Synechococcus elongatus PCC 6301: one gene and its partner. The protein of the gene in region 1 binds, or shares a complex with, the protein of each later gene. Links are inferred from orthologs where the notes say so. Each region holds a gene or a part of one and is shown on either strand. Other genes may lie near its edges.

Evidence for each region. Proteins that work in one complex are often made in the same cells at the same time.
Region 2: pnp (region 1) and SYC_RS04925 share a complex: the UniProt entries of both Bacillus subtilis proteins name them as parts of the possible RNA degradosome complex. The link is inferred for Synechococcus elongatus PCC 6301 from one-to-one orthologs.

The regions. Positions count from the first base shown.
Region 1 is NC_006576.1:1,797,798-1,802,821, reverse strand. What follows is about bases 914-3,895. They hold pnp (polyribonucleotide nucleotidyltransferase), read right to left. Parts: upstream 3,489-3,895; coding sequence 1,338-3,488; downstream 914-1,337. Other genes in these bases: pstB (phosphate ABC transporter ATP-binding protein PstB), read right to left, coding at 3,650-3,895; crtR (beta-carotene hydroxylase), read left to right, coding at 914-1,065. Outside these bases: more of crtR, read left to right, coding at 70-913; more of pstB, read right to left, coding at 3,896-4,444; phosphate ABC transporter permease PstA, read right to left, coding at 4,492-5,024. UniProt on the Bacillus subtilis protein: Involved in mRNA degradation. Catalyzes the phosphorolysis of single-stranded polyribonucleotides processively in the 3'- to 5'-direction. Necessary for competence development in Bacillus subtilis.
Region 2 is NC_006576.1:1,038,711-1,043,708, forward strand. Bases 860-3,815 are described here. They hold SYC_RS04925 (ATP-dependent 6-phosphofructokinase), read left to right. Parts: upstream 860-1,774; coding sequence 1,775-2,857; downstream 2,858-3,815. Other genes in these bases: SYC_RS04910 (CocE/NonD family hydrolase), read left to right, coding at 860-963; SYC_RS04915 (hypothetical protein), read left to right, coding at 994-1,182; SYC_RS13375 (DUF3887 domain-containing protein), read left to right, coding at 1,193-1,747; SYC_RS04930 (TMEM165/GDT1 family protein), read right to left, coding at 2,871-3,197; SYC_RS04935 (TMEM165/GDT1 family protein), read right to left, coding at 3,202-3,549. Also shown: more of SYC_RS04910, read left to right, coding at 1-859; more of SYC_RS04940, read right to left, coding at 3,816-3,961; psb30 (photosystem II reaction center protein Ycf12/Psb30), read left to right, coding at 4,109-4,228; purT (formate-dependent phosphoribosylglycinamide formyltransferase), read left to right, coding at 4,329-4,998. UniProt on the Bacillus subtilis protein: Catalyzes the phosphorylation of D-fructose 6-phosphate to fructose 1,6-bisphosphate by ATP, the first committing step of glycolysis.

The sequences.
Region 1 (5,024 bases):
CATAAAATTTCACCTTTCAAAAGCGGTGTCGTATACTACGCGAGAACCATTCAACGGAGTCTGGCAGGCATGTCAGAGGCTCAAACGCCCCTGACAGTACCGAAGAAGTTTCTTGGTGCTCCAGGAGGCTTCAACCCCACCGTCGCACTCTTCTTGGCAGGTTATACCTGCGCGGCGCTCTCAGTTTTGGGGTACTGGTGCTGGAGTTGGCCCCACTGGCTATCTTTCCTTCTGAGTGTCACAGCCTTACATTTGGTAGGCACCGTCATTCACGATGCCTCTCATAATGTGGCTCACGCCAGTCGCATTCTGAATGCGATTTTGGGACATGGCAGTGCACTATTGCTGGGCTTTACTTTTCCGGTGTTTACGCGGGTTCACCTGCAACATCACGCCCACGTCAACGATCCCAAGAACGATCCCGACCACATCGTTTCCACCTTTGGGCCGCTGTGGTTGATCGCACCGCGCTTCTTCTATCACGAGATCTATTTCTTCCAGCGCCGCCTTTGGAAGAAATTTGAATTACTCGAATGGTTCCTCAGTCGCGCTGTGGTCATCGGCATCTTTGCCTGCGGCGTCAAGTTTGGCTTCCTGGGCTTCCTGATGAACTACTGGCTGGCTCCAGCCTTGGTCGTTGGCATTGCCCTAGGACTCTTCTTCGACTATTTACCCCACCGCCCCTTCCAAGAGCGCAACCGCTGGCGCAATGCACGGGTCTATCCCGGTCAGGTGATGAACATCCTGATCATGGGTCAGAACTATCACCTGATCCATCACCTCTGGCCATCGATCCCCTGGTATCTCTACCGACCGGCCTACCACGCTACCAAGCCGTTGTTGGACCTACGCCAGTCGCCGCAAACGCTCGGGATTCTCTCCAGCAAAAAAGATTTCTGGAACTTTATCTACGACGTTTTCATCGGCATCCGCATTCACCAATCGCACGAGGCTGAGCCGCAGAGCTCCGTCGTTCCTGAAACGAAGTCGAGTGAATCAGCCGTTCTCGCAAAAGCTCCGATGTCTGCCACAGAAGACTCTCGTGAGCCAGCCTTGACGAAGTAGCTGACCGCTCCGAATTGATGACTCGTTCAACCCGGTCCTGGTAGGGCTGGGTTTTTTCTTATAGGTCTGAGTAATTGAGGTCAATCCAGCACGGGCGATCGCGGCAACTTGCAGGTCTCACTGTCTTTGCCGACAGAGGTTGAGTGACTTAGATTCAGCCAAAGCTCACGAAAATTCGAACTAACAAGCGGTACGAGACGAATCCCCTACCGCTTGTTATCTGAAAGCTTGAAAGAGCCTCAGCTCAAGGAGTCTGAGTGGCCCTCAGGGACCTAAGACGCTTCGACAGCCGCCCGTGCTGCTGAGACTTCCTCCGGATCAATCCCTTTACGGGTGAGGTTAACCCGACCCTTTTGGTCAATCTCGCGGACTTTGACCACGACCTCATCGCCCACCGTCAGCTCATCTTCAACACGAGCCACCCGATAATCGGCAATTTGCGAGATGTGAATCATGCCTTCTTTGCCCGGCAGGAACTCCACAAAGGCTCCAATCGGGATGATGCGGGTCACTTTGCCGATGTAGACATCGCCGGCAGTGATTGTGCGGGTCATGCCTTCGATGATCGACTTCGCTCGCAGCGCCGAATCAGCATCGACTGCCGAGATGGTCACGGCTCCCGTATCTTCGATGTCGATCTTGGCACCAGTTTGCTCAGTGATAGAGCGGATTGTTTTGCCACCAGGACCAATGACCAAGCCAATTTGCTCAGGATTGATTTGAATCCGGAACAGGCGGGGCGCATAGGTCGAAAGGTCAGCCCGAGGCGTGGCGATCGCTTCCAGCATCTTGTTGAGGATGTGCAAACGCGCCGGCTTCGCCTGGTTGATGGCATCCGCAATGATCTCTAAGGGCAGACCATGGATTTTCATATCCATCTGCAGAGCCGTAATGCCCTGATCGGTGCCCGCTACCTTAAAGTCCATGTCACCCAAGAAGTCTTCAATCCCTTGGATGTCGGTCAGGACACGGTACTCATCGCCTTCGCGGATCAGCCCCATGGCTGCGCCGCTGACCGGCTTTTTGATGGGGACGCCAGCATCCATCAGCGCCAGCGTCGAGCCGCAGACGGAGCCCATCGAGGTGGAGCCGTTGGAGGACAGCACCTCGGAAACCACCCGAATCACGTAGGGGAATTCTTCCTTGGACGGCAACACGGGAAGCAACGCGCGCTCTGCCAAAGCGCCATGGCCAATTTCCCGCCGACCGGGCGATCGCATCGGCCGCGTTTCGCCAACGGAATAGGGGGGCATGTTGTAGTGATGCAGGTAGCGCTTCTGGGTGTCGGGATGCAGATCATCCAGTTCTTGCGCATCCCCAGGCGTGCCGAGAGTCGCGATCGACAGCACCTGCGTCAGACCCCGCTGAAACAGGCCAGAACCATGGACTCGCGGCGGCAGCAAGCCAACCTGACTGGAGATCGGCCGCACCTGATCGAGTTTCCGACCATCGACCCGAACACCATCGCGCAGGATTTGCTGACGCATCAAGGTTTTGGTCAGGGCTTTGAAGGTGTTGCCCAGCGCTTTGGGTTCTGCGGCAGTGACGCTACGAACCGGATCCTCTTCTGGCAGAGCAGCGATCGCTTCAACGACGCTGGCTTTAACCTCATCTAAGGCTGCATCGCGCTCCGACTTGGTGAAGCTAAAGTGCTGCAGCACTTGCTGAACACCGCTACTGGCGCGATCGCGGACGAAGTTCTCGAGGGTATTGTCGGCGTTGGGTGCTTCCGGCAGGATCTGCTCGATGCCCAACTCCGCCAGCAGACTCTGCTGAGCCTTAATCAACTCTTGAACGGCTTCATAGCCAAAGTCGATCGCTTCGATCACGTCGGCTTCTGGCAGCTGGTTAGCTCCAGCCTCGACCATGATCACCCCAGCGGGGGTACCAGCCACTACGAGGTCAAGGTCGCCTTTTTCAATCTCGCGGTAGGTGGGGTTGATGATGAAATCATCGCCAACTAAGCCTACTCGTACCGCTGCCATTGGCCCGTAGAAGGGAATTTTGGCAACTAAGGTAGCGATCGAAGCGCCAGTCGCCGCCAGAACGTCGGGGGGAACTGTCTCGTCCATCGAGAGTGTGGTTGCCACGACCTGCAGATCATCCCGCAGCCAACTGGGGAACAGCGGACGCAGCGGGCGATCGATCAAGCGGCTAGTCAGGGTTGCGCGTTCAGGAGGACGCCCTTCACGGCGGAGAAAGCCGCCCGGAATGCGACCGGCTGCATACATCCGCTCTTCGTAATCGACAGTCAACGGCAGAAAATCAATCCCTTCCCGTGCCGTCGAACGGGTCGCAGCCACCAAAACGGCGGTGTCCCCTGAGCTAATCAGAACGGAACCTCCAGCCTGTGGGGCGAACAGGCCCAGCTCCAGCCGAATATCGCGTCCATCAAAGGACAACGACTTGCTGAGTTGTGGCATTATGTGTTTCCTTGTCTTTTCTGTCTTCGATCCTGACACTCTGCAGCGGCAGACGGCAACTGATTGCGATCGCAGATAGTCCAAATGCAAGCTCAGCAAAGCAAAACCCGAGACGCTTGGGACTGGCCTCGGGTTACAGAAAGGGTGATGGCTTCAGGGGTTTAGCCGAAACGGCCACTGACGTAGTCGGCCGTCGCTTCTTGGTCTGGGCTATCAAAGATTTTCTCGGTGGTGTCGAATTCCACCAGGTAGCCCATCTTGCCGCCGCCTTCGGTTGCCCGCGCATTGAAGAATGCGGTGTAGTCCGAAGTTCGAGAAGCCTGCTGCATGTTGTGAGTCACGATGATGATCGTGTACTGCTCTTTCAGAGTCTGCATCAACTCCTCGATCGCCAAGGTCGAGATGGGGTCGAGTGCCGAGCAAGGCTCATCCATCAAGATCACCTCAGGCTGCACAGCAACGGTACGAGCAATGCAAAGCCGCTGCTGCTGACCACCCGAGAGGGCAAGACCACTATCTTTCAGCTTATCCTTGACCTCATCCCAGAGTGCCGCTTGACGCAGCGACTTTTCGACCAGCTCATCCATATCGCCTTGGTAGCCGTTAATCCGGGCACCATAAGCGATGTTTTCGTAGATGCTCTTGGGGAAGGGGTTGGGTTTCTGGAACACCATGCCGATGCGGCTGCGCAGTTCCACAGCATCGACACGACCGTCGTTGATTTCCTGATCGTGGAAGGTGATTCGGCCCTGAACACGGCAGCCATTGATCAGGTCGTTCATCCGGTTAAAGCAGCGAAGGATAGTGCTCTTGCCGCAACCCGATGGACCGATAAAGGCAACGATCTTGTTCTTGAGAACTTCCAAGTAGACGTCTTTGACCGCAAGCGAATTGCCGTAATAAACCGAGAGGGCTTCGGCCTTTAGCAGAATGTTCTCACCAGCAGTGGGGCTCATAAGTCAGCAAGAATTCAACAGAATTAGGGGCAGTGGAACAGACAGCTTTAGCGTTTGACTTGCAACTTGTTGCGAATCACGATCGCGATCGAGTTCATGGTTAGCAAAATCGCTAGCAACACGATGATCGCGGCCGCCGCCAAATTCTGGAACTCAGCCTGGGGACGAGAGACCCAGTTAAAGATTTGAATTGGCAGGACGGTAAAGGGACTTTGGAGGTTGTCGGGCAGGAAGGAAATGAAGGTCAACGCCCCAATCGTAATCAGGGGAGCTGCTTCACCGATCGCACGGGAAATGCCCAGAATCGTACCGGTCAAGATCCCCGAAGCCGCTTCTGGGACGATGATCGTACGAACGACTTGCCAACGGGTAGCACCAAGGGCAAAGCCTGCCTGACGGGTACTGTCAGGAACAGCCCGCAGTGACTCCCGAGTCGAAACGATCACAATCGGAAGGATCAGCAGCGCCAGCGTCAAAGAACCCGATAGCAAGCTGCGACCGCCTGTAACCGGCGAGGCAATCCGCACAAACAGCTCTAGACCCAGCAGACCGTAGATGATGGCAGGAACGCCAGCCAAAT
Region 2 (4,998 bases), 760 kb from region 1 along the record:
GCCCCCAATCTGGCTCCAATTGATCTTCCTGCTCTGCACATTGGCGGCTGGTTTGATCCCTACCTGAATGGCACGATCGCGACCTATGAAATCCTGAAGCAGCAAACCACGACTCCCCAATGGCTACGGATTGGGCCTTGGGCGCATCTCCCTTGGGGTCGCAAGGCTGGAGCGATCGATTTTGGCCCTACCGCGATCAGCCCAATCGACGAGCTACAGGTGCGTTGGTTCGATGCTTGGCTTAAGGATCAGCCCGAGCGCCTCCAGGATGAGCCGGCGATCGCGGTCTTTGAAATGGGTCGCAACCAGTGGCGATCACTTGCCGATTGGCCAACAGGAACATCACAAGTTTGGTCGATCGCCAGTGATGGGCTAGCAGCGATGCGCAGCGATCGCGGGCAGTTGCAACGGGCTGCCGCCGATCGCGAGACTTTCGACGTCGTCGTCCATGATCCTTGGCGGCCTGTACCGAACCTGGGCGGCCATAACGGCTTGGCAGCCGGGCCACAGGAGCGCAGCGGGCTGGAGGAACGTAGCGATATTCTCAAGTACCGCAGTCAACCTCTCTCGTCTGACCTCTTGATCTGCGGACAACCGCGTCTCTATCTGATCTGTGAGAGCGATCGTCCCAGTTGGGATCTCTGCGTGGTGCTGTCGCGCCAAACCGCTCGTGGTTTATGGGACTTCAGCCAAGGGTTTCGACGGATTGCTCAAGCGGAAGCGGGTGTAGGCTATTGGGTCGATCTGCAGCCCACCTGTCAGCGCCTTTTAGCGGGCGATCGCCTCTGCCTGAGCATTAGCCTTGCCGCCTATCCAGCCTTTGCCGTCAATCCTGGCCAGAGCGGACAACCAACGGCTACGGTGCCCGCTGAGGCACGGATCATTACCCTGCAAGTGCAGTCAGCAGGAAGCTTTTTGGAGTTACCAACCGTTGCGATCGCTGCCAGTTCCGAGTCAGCCTGATAAGCTACCGCTGATACCGCGGAAGTTGATATGAATCGCTCGTTGCGTCTGGCTTCACTGGGTTGTGCTGCTGCCGTACTGGTCACTGCACCGTGGCAGGGGACTGCGATCGCGACTGCTCAAACCCCCTCAGTCAATGAGACCGTTCAATCATTCAGTCAACTGGTGCAGCGGACCTACGCTTTTCTCCAAGCTTTCCAAAAAGACGACACCAGCTAGCATCCTCAAGTTGCTCGAGCCGCGCCTCGCCGCCGCCCTCACCAACAATGATCTGCGGGCCAACATCCGCGACAGTCGGGCCAAGCTCGGCAAGGTCAATGGGTCTTCCATTGCTGCTATTGATCAACGGCCGGGGTTAGATACGGTCACTGTTTTGATGCAAACAAATACTGGTCAGTTCCGACTGCGCCTGCTGTTTAATCAGCAAGAGCAGGTTGTCGGCTACGACCTACCCGACTTCGTTGAGCCGCCCGAAGCAGTCGCCCGCAACTTTGTCCAAGCTCTTCCCAAAAATCAATCGCTCAAGGCCCGCGCCTTGCTCAGTCCGCTGCTGAAGACCGAGCTCTTCCCCCAGCAAGTGGAGCAGCGCTGGACGACTTTGCAACAACGCACCGGGCCATTTCAGCAAATTGTGAATGTCCGCAATGCTGGCACCGAAGCGGGGATCACGCTCCTGCTGGTCGAAGTGCGCTTCCGCAACGCTGACGACTCCCTCTTCATTTCTCTGGATGGCGACAATCGCATTACAAACGTCGATTTCCCGGAGAATCCGCGCCCAAACTAAGAGCAAAGCCGATCGAAAGGGTGCGCGATGGCGGTGCGCAAGTTAGGCGTTCTCACCAGTGGCGGCGATTGCCCAGGCCTCAATGCTGTGATTCGAGCGATCGCCCGTCATGCCGTTGGCAATTACGGCTGGGAGCTCTGGGGGATTGCCTACGCCACTCAAGGGCTCCTCAAGCGGCAAGCGATCGCCCTGTCCCCCCACCACTTCGATCGGCAGAGTCTTGACCCGTTGCTCTGCAGCGGTGGCACCATCCTCGGGTCCATCAATCGGGGCGATACCCTTGCCCACCAAGCCGAAATTCTGGCTGGCTATCAGGAACTTGGCTTGGATGCCCTGATTGGCATTGGCGGCGATGGCAGTCTGGCCATTCTGCGGCAGCTAGCCGAAGCGGGTCGTTGGCAGTTCATCGGCATCCCAAAAACCATCGACAACGATGTAGCGCTGACTGAGCGGGCGATCGGGTTTGATACCGCCATTCACACCGTTGCGGAAGCCCTGCTGAGTTTGGGCAGCACAGCAGCCAGCCACGATCGCATCATGATTGCCGAGGTTATGGGTCGCCAGTCGGGGCATTTGGCCCTACAGGGCGGCATTGCCGGAGGCGCCGACGTCATTCTCTTGCCAGAAATTCCCTATCGACTGCTGGAGCTCTGTCACTACTTACAGCAACTGCGCGATCGCTGGCAGCGTCGCTATGCCGTGATTGCGATCGCGGAAGGCACCCATCATCCCCCCGAGGTCACTCAAGGACCTGGCAGCTTGGGCGAACAATTGGTTCAGGCAATCACCGCCCAGGATCCGACATTAGATGCCCGTGTCACCGTCTTGGGTCATGTGCAGCGCGGTGGTAACCCCGTAGCGAGCGATCGCCTTTTGGCTACTCAGATGGGCTACGCCGCTGTAGAACGGCTTGCCGCAGGTGCCTCCGGCGAAATGATGGCTTGGCAGGGCGGGCGGGTTGTCAGCGTTCCGCTCGAAGCCGTCTGCCTCCAAAGCCCTACCTTGGTTGATCCTCACAGTCCGCCCGTCGATACCGCTGCAGGGCTGGGAATTTTTCTGGGCGATCGCAGTCTGACTCCTTGGCGGGGTTCAGCGTGCCCCACCCATTGATCGACAGCAGTCTCTAAGGTTCAGGCGTGGATTGATCTACGGGCTCCTCAACCAGCTGATCTTCCTGATCGGAGCCTTGCAAAAGCAAGCGTAAACCAATCACCACAAAACCCACGATCGCCGCCAACTTCAGCCACTGCGGCGGAATGTAATCTGCGATCTGGTCACCTAAAACCACACCGATCAGACTGGCGAGGACCAAAGCACTGGCGGTTCCGAAAAAGACGGCTCGAGGCGATCGTGAACTCCCACCGAGCGCTACCGCTGCCACTTGGCTTTTATCACCCAGTTCCGACAGAAACACTGCCAGGAAACTCGCACCCAACAACTGCCAATCCATTGCCTTAGCTCCAGTGCTGCCAGAGATCCCAACTCAGGACTGCTGCGATCGCTAGCAGCGTCACGCCAGCTGCAACATCCAGGGTGCGTGGGGCAATATGTTGCGCCAGCCAACGACCTACCAGAACGCCCAGCAAACTCGTGCTGATCAAGGCTGTCGCTGCACCGGTAAACACAATCCAAGGCCGATGGGACTCCACTGTCATCAGCAACGTGGTGACCTGGGTTTTGTCGCCGAGTTCGGCCAGAAAAATGGTCAGAAAAGTCGAGACAAACACACCCCAAGCTGAAGACCGACCCGGACTGGCTTCGGTGAGCGTTGGCGTCTCTAGGTCAGAAGAAGGAGCAGCCACAGCATCTTTTCATAATCGTTTCATAAACTTAGCATTGCTTTAGGGTTCAAAGGTCCTCTAGCACCAGCCCGACTGCTTGCCGAAAGCGAATCTGCTCGAGGCTGCGATCACCATAAACGCCCTCGATCTGCTCTTCACAGCAAGCGATCGCAAAATCGTTGAGGTCTTCTTTAGGCACGCCAAACATCGACTCAAAGGTCTCGGGTTGGACGCGGCAAAAGCGGGGGCGATCGTCGTAAATACTGCAGAGGCGGCTGTCGTGGTCAAAGTGGATGCACCAGCCATCGGAGCCCACCATGCTCAGGTAGAGCGCCATTTCCTCGGGCTGCAGGTACTGCTCCAAGTCGGGGCGATCGCGGGGGTCGAGATGACAGCAAGCGCCACACTGTCGTACACATTGCCACTGGGCCATAACGCTGAGATCCGGTGAGGGAAGGTCTGCCTCCAGCCTAGCCCGCGCTTGATAGTGGATTTTTGTAACGATGCTTAAAGCATTGGCGTCCGCTCGGTAGAATCGATTACCGAATCGACATAGGCCCGGTCGAGATCGGGGAGAGATATGGGTTTCCTGAGCAGCATCAATTTCGAAGTCATTTTTCAGCTGACGACGCTGGCATTGCTTGTGATTGCTGGCCCAGCGGTGATCATCCTGCTGTACCTCCGCGGTGGTGACCTCTAGGTCACAGCGTCTCAACCCATCCGGAATCAAAACTTTTGAGCGAGAGGGGCGGTATCGTCCCTCTCCTTATTTGCGTCTGTTCTGCTTTGCGTGACTGCCAATGACTTTTGCCGATCGCCTGCCGCGTCGTCTCATGTTGCTGGGTTCTGGAGAGCTGGGTAAGGAATTTGCGATCGCAGCGCAACGACTAGGAAATACAGTCATTGCTGTCGATCGCTATGCCCACGCACCCGCTATGCAGGTTGCCGATGCCAGTGCGGTGATTTCCATGCTGGATGGCGAAGCCCTCGAAGCAGTGGTTCAAGAATTTCAGCCAGACCTGATCATCCCGGAGATTGAAGCGATCCGCACCGAGAAGCTGCAGGAGTTTGAAGATCGCGGCTTGACGGTGATTCCGACGGCGCGGGCCACGCACTTCACCATGAACCGCGATCGCATTCGTGATCTAGCAGCTCAGCAATTGGGTCTGCGCACCGCTCGCTATGCTTACGCCAGTTGCTTTGAAGAACTGCAGACCGTCGCTGCCGCGATCGGTTACCCGAATGTGATCAAGCCGGTGATGTCCTCCTCCGGTAAAGGCCAATCAATCATCCAGCAGCCGGATCAACTCCAAGCTGCCTGGGACTACGCGATCGCGGGATCTCGCGGTGATAGCCAGAAGGTAATTCTGGAAGAGTTCATCCCATTCGAGCTGGAAATTACGCTGTTGACCATTCGTCAGTGGCAAGGCCCCACTCTTTTCTGTCCGCCGATTGGTCACCGGCAAGAAC